4 regions of the Nocardia sp. CDC519 genome follow, and region 2 is predicted to be linked to each of the others. Evidence: riboswitches for the same ligand, from Rfam matches in the RefSeq annotation. Region 2 holds a riboswitch; each other region holds the start of a gene.
What was found. A riboswitch is a leader RNA that binds a small molecule or an ion and turns the genes downstream of it on or off. The one in region 2 is predicted to bind S-adenosylmethionine.
Positions count from the first base shown of each region.

Region 1: another riboswitch for S-adenosylmethionine. It lies ahead of AC5W7N_RS02905 (aminotransferase class V-fold PLP-dependent enzyme); the one in region 2 lies ahead of AC5W7N_RS29625 (PLP-dependent transferase).
Region 3: another riboswitch for S-adenosylmethionine. It lies ahead of AC5W7N_RS06640 (rhodanese-like domain-containing protein); the one in region 2 lies ahead of AC5W7N_RS29625 (PLP-dependent transferase).
Region 4: another riboswitch for S-adenosylmethionine. It lies ahead of AC5W7N_RS23240 (ABC transporter substrate-binding protein); the one in region 2 lies ahead of AC5W7N_RS29625 (PLP-dependent transferase).

Region 1 covers NZ_CM183377.1:666,222-670,030, forward strand. Annotated here, with positions in the region: gene AC5W7N_RS02895 (YbaK/EbsC family protein) at 1-459, shown strand, start outside; gene AC5W7N_RS02900 (flavin reductase family protein) at 586-1,056, shown strand; gene AC5W7N_RS02905 (aminotransferase class V-fold PLP-dependent enzyme) at 1,245-2,564, opposite strand; SAM riboswitch class IV at 2,610-2,723, opposite strand; gene AC5W7N_RS02910 (Pls/PosA family non-ribosomal peptide synthetase) at 2,927-3,809, shown strand, end outside.
Region 2 covers NZ_CM183377.1:6,437,857-6,441,665, forward strand. Annotated here, with positions in the region: gene AC5W7N_RS29615 (NAD(P)-dependent oxidoreductase) at 1-89, shown strand, start outside; gene AC5W7N_RS29620 (NADP-dependent isocitrate dehydrogenase) at 233-1,450, opposite strand; SAM riboswitch class IV at 1,742-1,852, shown strand; gene AC5W7N_RS29625 (PLP-dependent transferase) at 1,940-2,551, shown strand; gene AC5W7N_RS29630 (YbhB/YbcL family Raf kinase inhibitor-like protein) at 2,536-3,063, opposite strand; gene AC5W7N_RS29635 (M20/M25/M40 family metallo-hydrolase) at 3,086-3,809, opposite strand, start outside.
Region 3 covers NZ_CM183377.1:1,481,509-1,485,317, forward strand. Annotated here, with positions in the region: gene AC5W7N_RS06630 (FAD-dependent oxidoreductase) at 1-799, opposite strand, end outside; gene AC5W7N_RS06635 (Rv0361 family membrane protein) at 965-1,435, shown strand; SAM riboswitch class IV at 1,501-1,615, shown strand; gene AC5W7N_RS06640 (rhodanese-like domain-containing protein) at 1,635-2,051, shown strand; gene AC5W7N_RS06645 (O-succinylhomoserine sulfhydrylase) at 2,048-3,262, shown strand; gene AC5W7N_RS06650 (DJ-1/PfpI family protein) at 3,377-3,809, shown strand, end outside.
Region 4 covers NZ_CM183377.1:5,152,629-5,156,437, reverse strand. Annotated here, with positions in the region: gene AC5W7N_RS23245 (ABC transporter permease) at 1-82, opposite strand, end outside; gene AC5W7N_RS23240 (ABC transporter substrate-binding protein) at 79-1,707, opposite strand; SAM riboswitch class I at 1,785-1,878, opposite strand; gene AC5W7N_RS23235 (glycosyltransferase family 2 protein) at 2,067-3,284, opposite strand; gene AC5W7N_RS23230 (LppM family (lipo)protein) at 3,320-3,809, opposite strand, start outside.

The DNA of each region.
Region 1 (3,809 bases), 830 kb from region 2:
CCTCCGGTCGCCTGCCGGGTCGCGGACACCCTGATCGCCCGGGGCCACCACGGCGTCATCGTCACCCACCCGGATCGGCCCACCGCCGCGGCCGACGCCGCCCGCGCCCTCGGCGTCGACATCGGCGCCATCACCCTGGCCCGGCTGTACCTGCTCGACGATGATCCGGTGCTGCTGCTGGTCTCCGGCGGCCACGACGTGGATCTCGCCCACACCGGCGAACGGCTGGAAGGCACCCTCACGCCCGCCCCCGACGAGCTCGTCCTCGAAGTGACCGGCCATCCCGTGGATGCCGTCGCCCCCGTCGGCCATCCGACCAACATTCCCACCTGGGTCGACACCGCCCTGTCCCACCACCGCGAACTGTGGGCGGCCGGCGGTCATCCGGATGCGGTGTTCCGCACGACCTTTCGGGAACTGGTACGCATCACCGCGGGCCTGCCGATCGACGTGGACTGAAACCCGTGTAGCGGCAGGCAGTAGTTTCGTCATGTGACCGACGCGCATGAACCGACCGCCGCGGAAGCCCGGCTGCGGGTGCCCGACGACCTGAGCGGCATCACCGCCGAGCAGTACCGCGCCTCGATGCGGCACTATCCGTCCGGGGTGACGGTGGTGACATTGTCGTCGCCGAACGGCCCGGTCGGGTTCACGGCGACCTCGTTCGCGTCGCTGTCGCTGGAACCGCCGCTGGTGTCGTTCAATATCGCGCACACCTCGTCGAGCCTGGCGGCGATGAGCGAGGCGGATTCGGTGGTGATCCATTTCCTCGGCGAACATCAGCGCCATATCGCGCAGCGGTTCGCGCGCAGCGCCGAGGAACGCTTCACCGACCGGTCGCTGTGGACCACGCTGGACACCGGCGAACCGGTCCTGCACGGTACGCCGATCTGGCTGCGCACAACCGTCGAGCAGCGCATTCCCATCGGCGATCACACCTTCATCGTCGGCCGGGTGACCCGCGTGCACGACGCCACCGAGGAGAAGCCGGCGGCCGCGCCGCTGCTGTATCACAACGGGCGCTACCACCGCCCCACCCCGCTGGACGAGGACTGATTCGGCGCGGTCACCTGCCCGGCCTGCTCTGACCGGCTGCTGGACCACGCACCGGCACCCAGCCGCTCCGCGCAGAGGGTGCCACGGAGTGACGGCAAGCGGCTGCGCCCCGGGGCCGATGCGATGGCGGCAGTGCTCGCACCGGGTCGTCCAGAATCCCGCAACACCTCGGTGGCCGGTGCCGGCGGTCAGCCGATGAGGCAGGGCGCCGCACCCGCATCCTCGGCGCCGGTGAACGACCTGGTTTCCGGGCTCGGATTCCACAGCCCGCTGGTGCAGGTGTAATCCCATGCGGGGCCGTCCTGCACGAGCGCGGCGACCGCCGAGACCAGCCGGTCCACGTCGGCGGAATCGGTGCCGAGGCCGATGCTCGCGCGCAGCGCGCCATCGAGCCCCAGCCTGGCCAGCAGCGGATGCGCGCAGAACCGGCCGTCGCGCACACCGATGCCGTGTTCGGCCGACAGATACGCAGCCACCTGGCCGGGTGCGAAACCGTCGAGTGTGAAGGCGACGATGCCGACGGTGTCGGGGCTGTCGGACCACAGGCGCAGCAGCCGCACACCCGGGATCGCGCACAAGCCCGCGCGCAGCCGCTCGGCGAGCCGCCGTTCGTGCGCGATCACCCGCTCGGCGTCGATCTCGGACAGTGCGTCGCAGGCAGCGGCCAGGGCCGCGACACCGAGCACATTCGGCGAACCGGCCTCGTGCCGTTGCGGCGCGGGTGCCCACTCGGTGCCGTCGACGCGCACCTCACGCACCGCACCACCGCCGGCCAGGTACGGCGGCGCCGCATCGAGCCAATCCCGCTTACCCACCAGCACCCCCGCGCCGAACGGCGCGTACAGCTTGTGACCGGAGAAAGCGAGATAATCGATGCCGCACTCGCGCAGGCTGATTCGCCGATGCGGTGCCAGCTGCGCGGCGTCGACCAGGATGCGGGCGCCGCACTGGTGGGCGATCTCGGCCAGCCGGGCCAGCGGCAGCACTTCCCCGGTCACATTGGAGGCACCGGTAACCGCCAGCAGCGCAGCCGGTTTCGCGCACAACTCGGCGACGAGCCGGCGAATCGTCTCCTCGACGGTATCGGCCGCGGCCACCACGCGCCGCCCACGCCGTTGCCAGGGCAGGAAATTGGCGTGGTGTTCGACATCGAGCACCACCGTGTCGCCGGGCACGCAGGCGGCGAGCAGGTTCAGCGAGTCGGTGGTGTTGCGGGTGAAGACCACCACCTGGTCGTCTGCCGCATCCAGGAACCGGGCCACCGAACCGCGGGCGGCCTCATAGCATTCGGTGGAGATCCGCGAGGCGTAGCCGGCGCCGCGGTGCACGCTGGCGTAGAGCGGCAGCAGCCGCTGCACCCGGTCGGCGACCTGAGCCAGCGCGGGCGCGCTCGCGGCATAGTCGAAATTGGCGTAAGTGCAGGTCCCGCCCTGTACGAGGGGTACCTGGAGGTCGTCTCCGGAGACCCTGGCGAGGGCGGCACAGGTCTGATCGAACACAGCGGTCATCACGTCATCCCATCGGCTTAGGGACCCGCGAAAGAGGATTCGTCGAGTCCGCGCTTGCCGCGCCCGGTCGGGCGTCGGCCCGGTCGTCACCCGGAGCACCCCACCGCGGAGGAGGGTTGCCGGCCAGCAAGCCGGGGCTTGACGCTGGCACTCATGACCTGTGGCGAGATTGGCAGACCGGCCGCGCCGCTGTCAACCCGTCCCGCGCTGCGGGTACCGTTGACTACTGGTCACCGGGGTGTTTTCCGTTTGCCCATTGGTAACCCTCGTATGAAACAACCGTCTTCGAGAATTAGTTGGTGAGGCCGTACCGCCGAACATGGTTACTGCCGGACAGTGCTGAGGAAGGTGGGCCGGACGTGATGCTCCAGCCGCAGATCGACACCGATGGTTCGGTCCAGGAGCTCGATCCGCTGCTACGTTCGACCCTCGCCCCACCTGCGCGAACGCTGGTCGACATCCTCGCCGAGACGGCACGTGCCCATCCGGACGCCCCCGCCATCGACGACGGCGATACCGCCCTCACCTACACCGAGCTCCTCGCCGAGATCGCCGCGACGGTCGAGCGCCTCGGCGCGGCGGGGGTGCGGCGCGGCGACCGCGTCGGGGTGCGGATGCCGTCCGGTACCCGTGAGCTCTACGTCACGATTCTCGCGGTACTGCACGCGGGCGCGGCCTACGTACCCGTGGACGCCGACGATCCCGACGAACGCGCCCGCCTGGTCTTCGGCGAGGCGCGGGTCACCGCGATCGTCACCGCCGCCGGGATCGAAGCGACCGAGCACGCCAGCACGGCAAACGATGGGCAACCCGACGGGCCGCAGCAGCCCTCCCCCGCCGACGACGCCTGGATCATCTTCACCTCCGGCTCCACCGGCACGCCGAAAGGTGTTGCGGTAACCCATCGCAACGCTGCCGCCCTGGTCGACGCCGAGGCCCGGTTGTTCCTCCGCGATGCCCCGATCGGCCCCGGCGACCGGGTGCTGGCCGGACTGTCGGTGGCCTTCGACGCCTCCTGTGAGGAGATGTGGCTGGCCTGGCGGCACGGCGGCTGTCTGGTCCCCGCACCTCGCGCGCTGGTGCGCACCGGCGCCGATCTCGGTCCGTGGCTGGTGCGGCACGAGATCAGCGTCGTCTCCACCGTGCCGACGCTGGCGGCGACCTGGCCCGCCGAAGCGCTGGAACCGGTGCGGCTGCTCATCTTCGGCGGCGAGGCCGTGCCGCCGGAGCTGGCCGAACGTCTGG
Region 2 (3,809 bases):
ACACCCAGACCGAGGCGGGTCGCGGCGCGGACAGCTTCACCGCCGCCGTCACCGGGTTGCTCGCCGGGCGTCCGGCCGCCGTGCACTGACCCCGGAAAACACTTCGGGCACCCCGCATGATGTGCGGGGTGCCCGTTTTCAGCCGGACCATGTCGCCGGCCGCAGCGCCTCGGTAGGGGCGCCGCACGGCCGGCAGCGGTCCTGTCGAGCGGTTCGGTCTGCCGAAACCGGCTCAGCGGAGGGCGCGCGCCAGGTTGGCGTCCAGCGCGGCCAAGAACTCCTCGGTGGTCAGGTAGCCCTGGTCACCGCCGACGAGCAGCGCGAGGTCCTTGGTCATCTGACCACCCTCGACGGTCTTGATGACGACGTCCTCGAGGGTCTGCGCGAAGCCGATCACCTCGGGGGTATTGTCCAGCTTGCCGCGGTGCTCGAGACCACGAGTCCAGGCGAAGATCGACGCGATCGGGTTGGTCGAGGTCGGCTTGCCCTGCTGGTGCTGGCGGTAGTGCCGGGTGACGGTGCCGTGCGCGGCCTCGGCCTCGCAGGTCTGGCCGTCCGGGGTCAGCAGCACCGAGGTCATCAGGCCCAGTGAGCCGAAGCCCTGCGCCACCGTGTCGGACTGCACGTCGCCGTCGTAGTTCTTGCAGGCCCAGACGTAGCCGCCCTCCCACTTCATGGAGGAGGCGACCATGTCGTCGATCAGGCGGTGCTCGTAGGTCAGGCCCGCGGCGTCGAACTGGCTCTTGAACTCGGCGTCGAAGATCTCCTGGAAGGTGTCCTTGAACATGCCGTCGTAGGCCTTCAGGATGGTGTTCTTCGTCGACATGTAGACCGGGTAGTTCTGCTGCAGGCCGTAGTTGAACGACGCCCGCGCGAAGTCCTCGATCGACTTCTTGAAGTTGTACATACCCATGACGACGCCGCCGTCCTCGGGCATCTTCACGACCTCGTGCACGATCGGCTCACTGCCGTCGTCGGGGGTGAAGGTCAGGGTGACGGTGCCGCCCTGGAAGACCTTGAAGTCGGTGGCGCGGTACTGGTCGCCGAAGGCGTGACGGCCGATGATGATCGGCTTGGTCCAACCGGGCACCAGGCGCGGAACGTTGGAGATGATGATCGGCGCGCGGAAGATCGTGCCGCCGAGAATGTTGCGGATGGTGCCGTTGGGCGAGCGCCACATCTTCTTGAGACCGAACTCTTCGACCCGGGCCTCGTCGGGGGTGATGGTGGCACACTTCACGCCGACGCCGTGCTTCTTGATGGCGTTCGCCGCGTCGACCGTGACCTGGTCGTCGGTCTTGTCGCGGTACTCGATGCCGAGGTCGTAGTACTCGAGGTTCACATCGAGATAGGGGTGGATCAGCTTGTCCTTGATGAACTGCCAGATGATCCGGGTCATCTCGTCGCCGTCGAGTTCTACGACGGTGCCTTCAACCTTGATCTTGGACATGGATCTTCGTGTCCTCCTAGGATGGTGCCCTCATTGCACGGCCAGGCGAACACGCTTGTGAGCGGACCCCAGCTGTTCAACAGACAACGTATACGCCTCGTGTTGTCCGCGAGACGTCTGGTGCAAACAAGACAAGCGTACTGCTGGTGGCTATCTCACCGCGCGGGTAGGGCAGGGTGTGAGGCGGATTACGCTCCGCCGTCGATTCCGCCGCAGGTCACTCGCCTCCGATCCCGGACATGGGAAGCCGGGGTTCGGTCCGCGACATGGCGCCGGTTACGATGTCGGTCAGGTCATGAGAGCCAGTGCAAAGCCCCGGCTAGCTGGACGGCAACCCTCCTGCAGCGGTGGGGTGCTCCGGGTGAGGACCGGGCTTCCGAGAGTCGGAAGCAAGCGCGCGCGTAGGAGGTCACCGAGATGTGTTGTTGTTGTTTGTCGCTCGCGCACAGATAACCCCGTAATCCCGGCGAACAACCTTTGGAGCCTTCCTTGACCGACGCCACAGCGCCCGATCCGACCGCGACCTGGTCTTTCGAGACCAAGCAGATCCACGCCGGACAAGCGCCCGACGACAGCACCGGCGCCCGCGCGTTGCCGATTTATCAGACGACGTCGTATGCCTTTCGTGATACCGATCATGCGGCGGCGTTGTTCGGGTTGGCCGAGCCGGGCAATATCTATACCCGGATCATGAATCCCACCCAGGATGTGGTGGAGCAGCGGATCGCCGCGCTCGAGGGTGGGGTTGCGGCGTTGTTGGTGGCGTCGGGGCAGGCCGCGGAGACCTATGCGATCTTGAACCTCGCGGGCGCGGGTGATCACATCGTGTCCAGCCCGCACCTGTACGGCGGCACCTACAACCTGTTCCGCTACAGCCTGCCCAAGCTCGGGATCGAGGTCTCCTTCGTCGACGATCCCGACGATCTCGAGCAGTGGCGGGCCGCGGTGCGCCCGAACACCAAGGCGTTCTTCGGTGAGACCATCGCCAACCCCAGCAGCGTGGTCTTCGACATTCCCGGTATCGCCGAGGTCGCGCACGCGGCCGGGGTGCCGTTGATCGTCGATAACACCGTCGCCTGTCCTGCTCAGTTCTGCTCGTAGGTGGCGACCAGGGTGGCGCGGGCGAGGGTATGGGAGAACAGGTTGAAACCGAGGAAGGCCGGGCTGGCGTCGGCGGGGATGTCGAGGGAGTCGACGTCGACGGCGTGCACGACGATGAAGTAGCGGTGCGGTCCGTGCCCGGAAGGTGGGGCGGCGCCGACGAAGCCGGCGAAGCCGCCGTCGTTGCGCAATTGCACCGCACCCGTTGGCAGTTCACCGCCCTGGCTGCCCGCACCGGCCGGCAGCGACGTCACCGTGGCGGGGATGTTCGCCACGGCCCAATGCCAGAAACCGGAGGCCGTCGGTGCGTCGGGGTCGAAGACGGTGACGCCGAAGCTCTTGGTTCCGTCGGGGAAACCCGACCACGACAGCTGCGGCGACACATCCTTGCCTCCGGCCCCGAACACGCCGCTGACCTGGTCGTTGCCGAACCTCTGGCCGTCGGCCACATCGTCGGAGGTCACGGTGAAGGACGGGACCTGCGGGAGAGCGTCATAGGGGTTGTAGCTCATTGGCTCCTCATCTCGGATCGGTTCAGCTGTGCAACAGGAAGTGTTCCAGCACCTGGGTGCCGAATTCGAGGGCGTCGACCGGGACCCGTTCGTCGACGCCGTGGAACAGGGCCGCGAAGTCCAGTTCCGGCGGCAGCCGCAGCGGCGCGAAGCCGAAGCAGCGGATCCCCAAGCGGGCGAACGCTTTCGCGTCGGTGCCGCCCGACAGCATGTAGGGCACGGTGCGGCCCTGCGGGTCGTGGGCGAGGATCGCCTCGTTCATGGCGTCGACGAGGTGGCCGTCGAAGGTGGTTTCGTAGGAGTCGAGTTTGGTGATCCACTCCCGTTCCACATCCGGGCCGATGAGTTCGTCGACCTCGCGTTCGAAGGCGGCCTGCCGGCCGGGCACCACCCGACAGTCCACCACCGCCTCCGCCGTCTGCGGGATGACGTTGGCCTTGTAGCCGGCGTCGAGCATCGTCGGATTGGCGGTATCGCGCAGGGTGGCACCGATGATCCGCGCGATCGAGCCCAGTTTGGCCAGGGTGCCTTCGATGTCGGGGCTGTGCGGGTCGAAGTCGAGGCCCGATTCCTGCGACACCGCGGCCAGGAACTCCGCCACCGAATCCGAGATCACCAGCGGGAAGGTGTGGGTGCCCAGGCGTGCGACGGCGCCGGCGAGGATGGTGACGGCATTGTCTTCGTGCAGGAACGAGCCGTGCCCGGCGCGGGCCTTGGCCCGCAACCGCATCCACCCCAAACCTTTT
Region 3 (3,809 bases), 1.6 Mb from region 2:
GCGGGCGGTTGCCCTGATCGCGGATGGCCCACTGCTCGAGGGTGTTGGCGACCATGTCGACCTGCTTGGAGTGGCGGCGCGCGGCCTCGGAGCCCTCGTCGTAGTCGATGTCCTCGGGATCGACGATGACCTCGATGGTCGGCGAATGATCCAGTTCGCGCAGCTCCAGCGGGGTGAACTTGGCCTGCGCCGGGCCGCGACGCCCGAAGACGTGCACCTCGACGGCCTTGTTCTCCTTGAGGCCCTTGTAGACGTTCGGCGGGATCTCCGTGGGCAGCAGTTCGTCGCCGGTCTTGGCCAGCACGCGCGCGATGTCCAGCGCGACGTTGCCGACACCGAGGACGGCGACCTTCTCCGCATCCAGCGGCCAGGTGCGCGGCACATCCGGGTGGCCGTCGTACCAGGAGACGAAGTCGGCGGCGCCGTAGGAGCCGTCCAGGTCGATACCGGGGATCGGCAGGGCGCGGTCGGCGTTGGCGCCGGTGGAGAAGATCACCGCGTCGTAGTAGACCCGCAGGTCGTCGAGGGTGATGTCGGAGCCGTAATCGATATTGCCGAGCAGGCGAACCTGCGGCTTGTCGAGCACCTTGTGCAGGGCGGTGATGATGCCCTTGATGCGCGGGTGGTCGGGGGCGACGCCGTAGCGGATCAGGCCGAACGGCGCCGGCATGCGCTCATAGAGGTCGATGGACACATCCGCATCCGACTTCATCAACGCGTCGGCGGCGTAGATACCGGCCGGTCCGGCACCCACGATCGCGATGCGGAGCGGGCGTGCAGCTGCGGTCTGTTCGGTCATCGTTTACGCGCACCTTATTGGTCGAGACAGTTAATGGGCGTCGGTGTTTAGCTTAGGCTAACTTGACGCACGGCTGGATTTCACCTGCACGGCACCGGCCGCGATCCCGCCGATTCTATCGGGGGCCTCGCGAGTGGCCTCGGGGGACCAAGGGATCATCAGCTCATGAGCGATCAGCAGCCAGATCCGGGCGCGGCCCGGCGCGAACCGGGCGACGAGCCCGAATCCGGCGATTCGACCCGGTCGATGGCGCCGTTCATCATCGCCGCGGTGATCGCGGCGCTCGTGCTCGCCGTCATCGTCATCGCCGAGCTGGTCTCGCCGGTTGAGAAAAATGTCACAGAGGCCGACCGGGTAGCCGCCGCGGTGCGTGACTTCGGTGAGGTGAGTTCGCGCTACGGCCTGCTTCCGCCGGAGGAGGCGGTGTGCCCGGACTTCGATCCGAAGCGCTCGCCGATGGCGGGCAGGCTGGACGAAGGCGAGACCGGAAAAGCCGTAGAAATCACGAAACTCGAGGATCTGAAGGTCGAGGGCGACCGCGCGACCGCCACCGTCACCAGCAAGGTCGATGGCGCCGAGGCAGCCGGGAACTGGACCCTGAAACGGGTCGACAACACCTGGCTGGTCTGCCACTGAACCCCAGCGCAAGGCCCTGATCGGGGGTTTGACAGGGCAACCCCCGGCCAGGCAATCTCATTTCAGGTCATGAGTGCCAGCGTCAAGCCCCGGCTTGCTGGCCGGCAACCCTCCTCCGCGGTGGGGTGCTCCGGGTGACGACCTGGCGCGCATCGAAGCCAGATGCGGCAAGTGCGGATTCTCGAGGAAGGTGCCACACATGACTTATGCCGGCGACATCACTCCGAAACAGGCGTGGGAGATATTGCGCGACGATCCCCGGGCGGTTCTGGTGGACGTGCGGACCGAGGCCGAATGGAAATTCGTCGGCATCCCCGACACCAGCGCCATCGACCGGCAGACCGTGCTGATCGAATGGGTCGACGGCACCGGCGCGCGTAATCCCGAGTTCGCCCAGCAGCTGCGCACCATCCTCGACGGGCGTGACCCGGATGCCCCGGTGGTGTTCCTGTGTCGCTCCGGCCAGCGTTCGGCGCATGCCGCCAGCCTGGCGACCAGCGCGGGCATCGAGCCGTCGTACAACGTCAGCGAGGGGTTCGAGGGCCCGCTCGACGAGTTCGGTCACCGCGGTAGCGCCGGCTGGCGTGCCGACGGCCTGCCCTGGCGGCAGTCGTGATCACCGGCGGTGCGTTCGACCGGCCGCTGCCGGAGGGCGTCGGTCCGGCCACCCTCGGCGTGCGCGGCGGCCTGCGGCGCTCTGGGTTCGAGGAGACCTCCGAAGCGCTCTACCTGACCTCGGGCTTCGTCTACGAGAGTGCGGAGGCGGCCGAGGCGGCGTTCACCGGTGACGTCGAGCATTTCGTCTACTCCCGCTACGGCAATCCGACGGTCGCCACCTTCGAGGAGCGGATGCGGCTGATCGACGGCGCCGAAGCGTGCTTCGCCACCGCCAGCGGCATGGCAGCGGTCTTCACCGCGCTGGGCGCGCTGCTCGGTGCGGGTGACCGGCTGGTGGCCGCGCGCAGTCTGTTCGGTTCGTGTTTCGTGGTGTGCAACGAGATTCTGCCGCGCTGGGGCGTGGAGACGGTGTTCGTCGACGGCGAGGATCTCGACCAGTGGGAGCAGGCGCTGTCGGTGCCGACCACCGCGGTGTTCTTCGAGACCCCTGCCAACCCGATGCAGACCCTGGTCGACGTGCGCCGGGTGAGCGAGCTGGCCCATGCGGCGGGCGCGAAAGTGGTGCTGGACAACGTCTTCGCTACGCCCCTGCTGCAACGCGGCTTCGAGCTCGGTGCCGATGTGGTGGTGTATTCGGGCACCAAGCACATCGACGGGCAGGGCCGGGTGCTCGGCGGTGCGATCCTCGGTTCCGCGGATTACATCGGCGGGCCGGTCAAGAATCTGATGCGCCACACCGGCCCCGCGCTCAGCCCGTTCAACGCCTGGACGCTGCTCAAGGGCCTGGAGACGATGCCGCTGCGGGTGAAGCATTCGACCGAATCCGCCCTGCGGATCGCGCGGTTCCTGGAGGGCAACGACGCTGTCAGCTGGGTGAAATACCCGTTCCTGGAATCGCATCCGCAATACGACCTGGCCGCGAGTCAGATGAGCGGCGGCGGCACCGTTGTCACCTTCGAGTTGAAGGCGCCCGAGCACGAGGCGAAGAAGCGCGCCTTCGAGGTGCTGAACCGGCTGCGCATCGTCGACCTGTCCAACAACCTGGGTGATGCGAAGACCCTGATCACCCATCCGGCCACCACAACCCATCGCGCGATGGGGCCGGAGGGACGCGCCACCATCGGGCTCAGCGACGGTGTCGTGCGCATCTCGGTGGGGCTAGAGGATGTGGAGGATCTGCTCGGCGATCTGGAGCACGCGCTGAGCTGAGTTCGCTCGCCGCGGCGTCCGTACGCTGCGGAAAGGGCCGGTGCCCGGTGGTGCCGGCCCTTTTTCACATCCGAGGTATTGACAGCATCCTGTCAAACATGACAGCATACTGTCATGACCACGAAGACAGTGCACGTAGCCGTTTACGATCTGCTCGCCGACTGGGAAGTGGGTGCGGCGATCGCGCAGATCAACCACAACGTGGGTTTGCAGCGCGAACCCGGTAGCTTTCAGGTCCGCACTGTCGCGCCGATGGGCGAGACCGTGACCACCATGGGCGGGATGCGCATCGTGCCGGATCTGGCGCTGGCCGAACTCGACGCCGCCGACAGTGCGCTGCTGATCCTGCCGGGATCGGAACTGTGGGACCGCGGCGGACTCAGTGGTTTCGCCTACGCGGCGCGGAAGTTCCTCGAAGCGGGCGTTCCGGTCGCCGCCATCTGCGGTGCCACCTTCGGCCTCGCCAAAGAGGGCCTGCTCGATGAGCGCCGGCACACCAGCGGCGCCGCCGAATACCTCGCCGCGAGCGGATATGCCGGGGCGGCCA
Region 4 (3,809 bases), 1.3 Mb from region 2:
ACAGCACGACGAAGGAGATGGTGAACGCCGCCCACAGCACCCAGACCGCGGCCACGCACCGCAGCAGCACATACCGGGTCATGGCCGGCGTCCGCTCAGCCAGGTGTCGAAGAACTGCAACCGTGCCGAGGCGTCGAACTTCAGGTCCTGCACGGCCGGGCCCGCACCGATGGCCTGCGACAACTCGACGGTCGGGATCCACAGTCCCTGATCGAGGATCTGCTGCTGTGCCTGCCCGATCAGCGCCGCCCGTGCCTGTGGGTCCACCGCACCGAGTTGTGCGCTGAGCACGTCGTCGAGAGCCTGGATCGGCGGGCGGACATTGAAATTGCGGCCGTCCAGGCCGAATCCGGTGCGCAGGATGTCGCCGTCGGCGCGGGTGCTGTTGTAGTACAGCGCGTCGAAATCCTTGCTGTTCTGCCGTGCGGTGTACTCGGCAATGGACACCAGGTCCAGCGTGAGGTCCACGCCCACCGACCGCAGCTGCTGCTGGATCAGTTCGAGGATCGCCTGATTACCGGCGAACACCTGACTGAACGTCACCGCGAATCCCAGGCGCTGGCCATCCTTGGCCCGGATGCCGTCCGCGCCGGGCAGCCAGCCCGCCCGATCGAGGGTGGCCCGCGCGGCGTCGGGATCGAAACCCACTGTCCGGGAAAGATCCTGGTAGCCAGGCGTTCTGGAAGCGAGCACACTGGTCGCCGGACGGAACTGCGGCCCGAGCACGGTGTCGACGAGCTCGCGCCGGTCGATCGCGGTGAGCAGCGCACGGCGCACGTCGGGATCACGCAACGGTCCACGGGTCACATTCGGCTGGAATCCGAACGGGATACCCGGATTGGGGGTGCTGAGCACCCGGCCGCCGCCGGCCTCGATCTGCGGCGCGTCCTGGGGGAGCGCGTCGCTGGCCGCATCGAGCTGATCCGAGGACAGCGAACCGGTCCGCACCCCGGATTCGGGCACCACGGTGAACTCGATGCGGTCGAGGTAGGCCTCACCCCGATGGCCGAACACCGCCGAGCCCCAGCGGTAGCCGGGGCGTTTCACCAGCGTGGCGGAGACGTCCTGGCGGTAGTCGGCGTAGGTGAACGGACCCGAGCCGACCGTCGCCGTACCCGCGCAGCGGTCCTCGGCGGGCAAGGCGGTGGTGGCGTCGGCGAGGATGCCGAGCTGCGGCGTCGAGGACGCTTGCAGGAATTGCGTATTCGGCGCGCTGAACTCCACCCGCGCCGTCAACGGATCGACCACCGTGGTGCCGACATAGCCGGTGAGGTAGCTGCTGCCCAGCGGTGCCTTGACGGCGCCGAGGGTGCGCACGATCGAATCGAAGCTCTTGCGCACCGAGTCGGCGGTCAGCGGTGAGCCGTCGCTGAAACTCACCCCGTCGGCGAGGTGGAAGGTGAACGTCTTCGCGTCCGGGGCGATCTCCCAGCTGGTGGCCAGCCACGGCCGCAACTCGCCGGTCTCGGGATCTTGGTCGGTCAGCGAATCGACCACCTGCCGCGTCACATAGATCGTCTGGTTGGTGCCGGCCTGCGCGGGATCGGCGCAGGTCGGTGCCTGTGACAGGCCATAGCGCAACACCCCGCCCGGCTGCGGAGGGCCCGCGTCGGGCCCCGGCGTCGTGGTCCCGGAGCCGCAGGCGGCCAGGGTGGCGGCGGCGGTGAGCACCGCGCCGGCAAAAGCCGCCTTGACGGGTACGGCCATGTCGTCGTCCTTTCTGACACGACCGACGAGCCCGGCGCGGCGCCGCGACGTGCGGCCTGCGGACTCGACCATGTGTGCCTCCATCGGTCCCGGCAGAAGCACCCGCACCCGTTGACCGGGGGGTTGCTGCGACGTCGGCGAGCCAGGTCTCTCGGTCGCTCTGGATGGTGTCGCCGGACCGGAACCGGGTGGGCCTCCGGTCGGGCCGAATCATCATGCGTCGCAGGGAAACCGCAGCACAATGGTAGTAATCAGGGTGAGTTGAGCCCTTGTCCGGCGAGCCGGTGCGCGGTCGGGTAGGGGTGCGAAACGGTGCCGCGGGCGCCTGCTCGGAGAGTGTGAGATCACGGGTCTCGGCCTCACTGCGTGAGCGAGCGGCCCTTCCACACGAGTGTCCGGCGCCGCCGGGCGCGGCGTGAACGTGCCCAGAGATAGAGGTAGGCCGCGACCGATACCGGATGGGCGCACGCGGCGAGGATGTCGTCGCGACCGGGTGCCGCACCGCTGTCCAGGAGGCAGGTCACGAGTCGTCCCGCGACCGCGGCCACATAGCCCATCAGGCCGATCCGCCGGACCCGCCCGTGCCCGGCGATCAGGGCCAGCGGCGGCACCCAGTAGGCGAGCGCGGCAACGGCGCCCACCGCGAAACCACCTGCCGCCGAACCGCCGTAGGCCGACCAGAGCCACCGCGTATACCCGGCCTCCAGTTCGGCCGCATCACGGTACATGCGAGTGCATGCCATCGATCCGGCCGCCACCACTTCGGTGCGCAGGCCCTGACGCCGCATCACCCTGGCGATATCGAGATCCTCGGTGACGCTGCCCGCCACCGCAGCATGCCCGCCGATGGCTCGGTAGGCCGCCGCGTCGAAGGCCAGGAACTGCCCGCACGCCACCGCCATCGACGGGCGCGCACCCCGGTTCGCGAGCGCGATCGGCAGCGTCGTGGCCCACGACCAGCACAGCAGCGGCTGTACCAGTTGTTCGGCGGCCGAGTGCGCGAGTTGCCGCGGCCAGGGCGAGACCAGTGCGCAACGCCGCGCCCGCAATTCGGTCACCGCCGCGGCGATCGCCGCGGGTGCCAGCCGCACGTCGGCATCGACGAAGATCAACGCGGTGGCGCCGGTCGCGGCGGCCGCCTCGGCCAGCCCGGCGCACGCGGCGGCCTTACCGGTCCACCCCGGCTCGGGTTCGTCGTCGCAGCGCAGCACGGTGATGCGCGGGTCGTCGCCGGCCGCGTGCCGCGCCGCCGTCTCGGTGCCATCGGTCGAGCCGTCATCGAGGATCAGCACCCGCAACCCGGGCACACCCGTCTGCGCGCGCAGATCCGCGACCAGCCGCGGCAGCCGCTCGGCCTCGTCGCGCGCGGGGACACAGACGGCCACGGGCTCGGGCACCGGCGGGCCCGGGCGCAACCGGCGCATCGTCAGCAGATTCCCCACCGCGACAGCGCATCCCGCCACCGCGATCCCGGCGCCCACCCGCACCGCCCGCGCGACCAGCGGATGCGGTTCGCGCCGCGCTCGCGCATCGGAAGCGGCGCGCCGACGCCGCAACCCACCAGCCCCGCCGGTCATCGTCGCTCGACCACGCCGGGCCGGCACACCCTTACCTACTTACTGCGCACTTCGCGCCACCAACGGCCGAGGTCGAAGCTCGGTTCCGGGGCGTTCGGCGGCGCCGGATTGCGGTTGACGTAGGCCATCGCCGCCACCACGGCCGCCACGGCCAGGGTGATGCCGCCGACGATGCCTGCCCAGCCGGCGAACGAGCGGGTGTTCGGGTCGGCGTAACTCACCTCGGCGCGAATATTGGTGACGTCGCCGGGCGGCAGCTTCCACGACACCACCGAATCGCCCTCACGATTACCGTTCGTCTTAGCGATGCGGGCCGGGAACGCGATGCTGAACTGCACGTCCGAGCCGTGCGGCGGCACCGATTTCAGGTCGACGCGGCCATTGAGGCTGACCAGATCGCCGGTGCGCTGGAACTGCAACTGGAACATGCCCTGGGTCTGCTCCGACAGCTGACCGAGCTGCTGCACCTCACCGAAGTTCAGATCGTCGAAGAACACCTGACTGCCGACGTAGCCATCCTGGCTG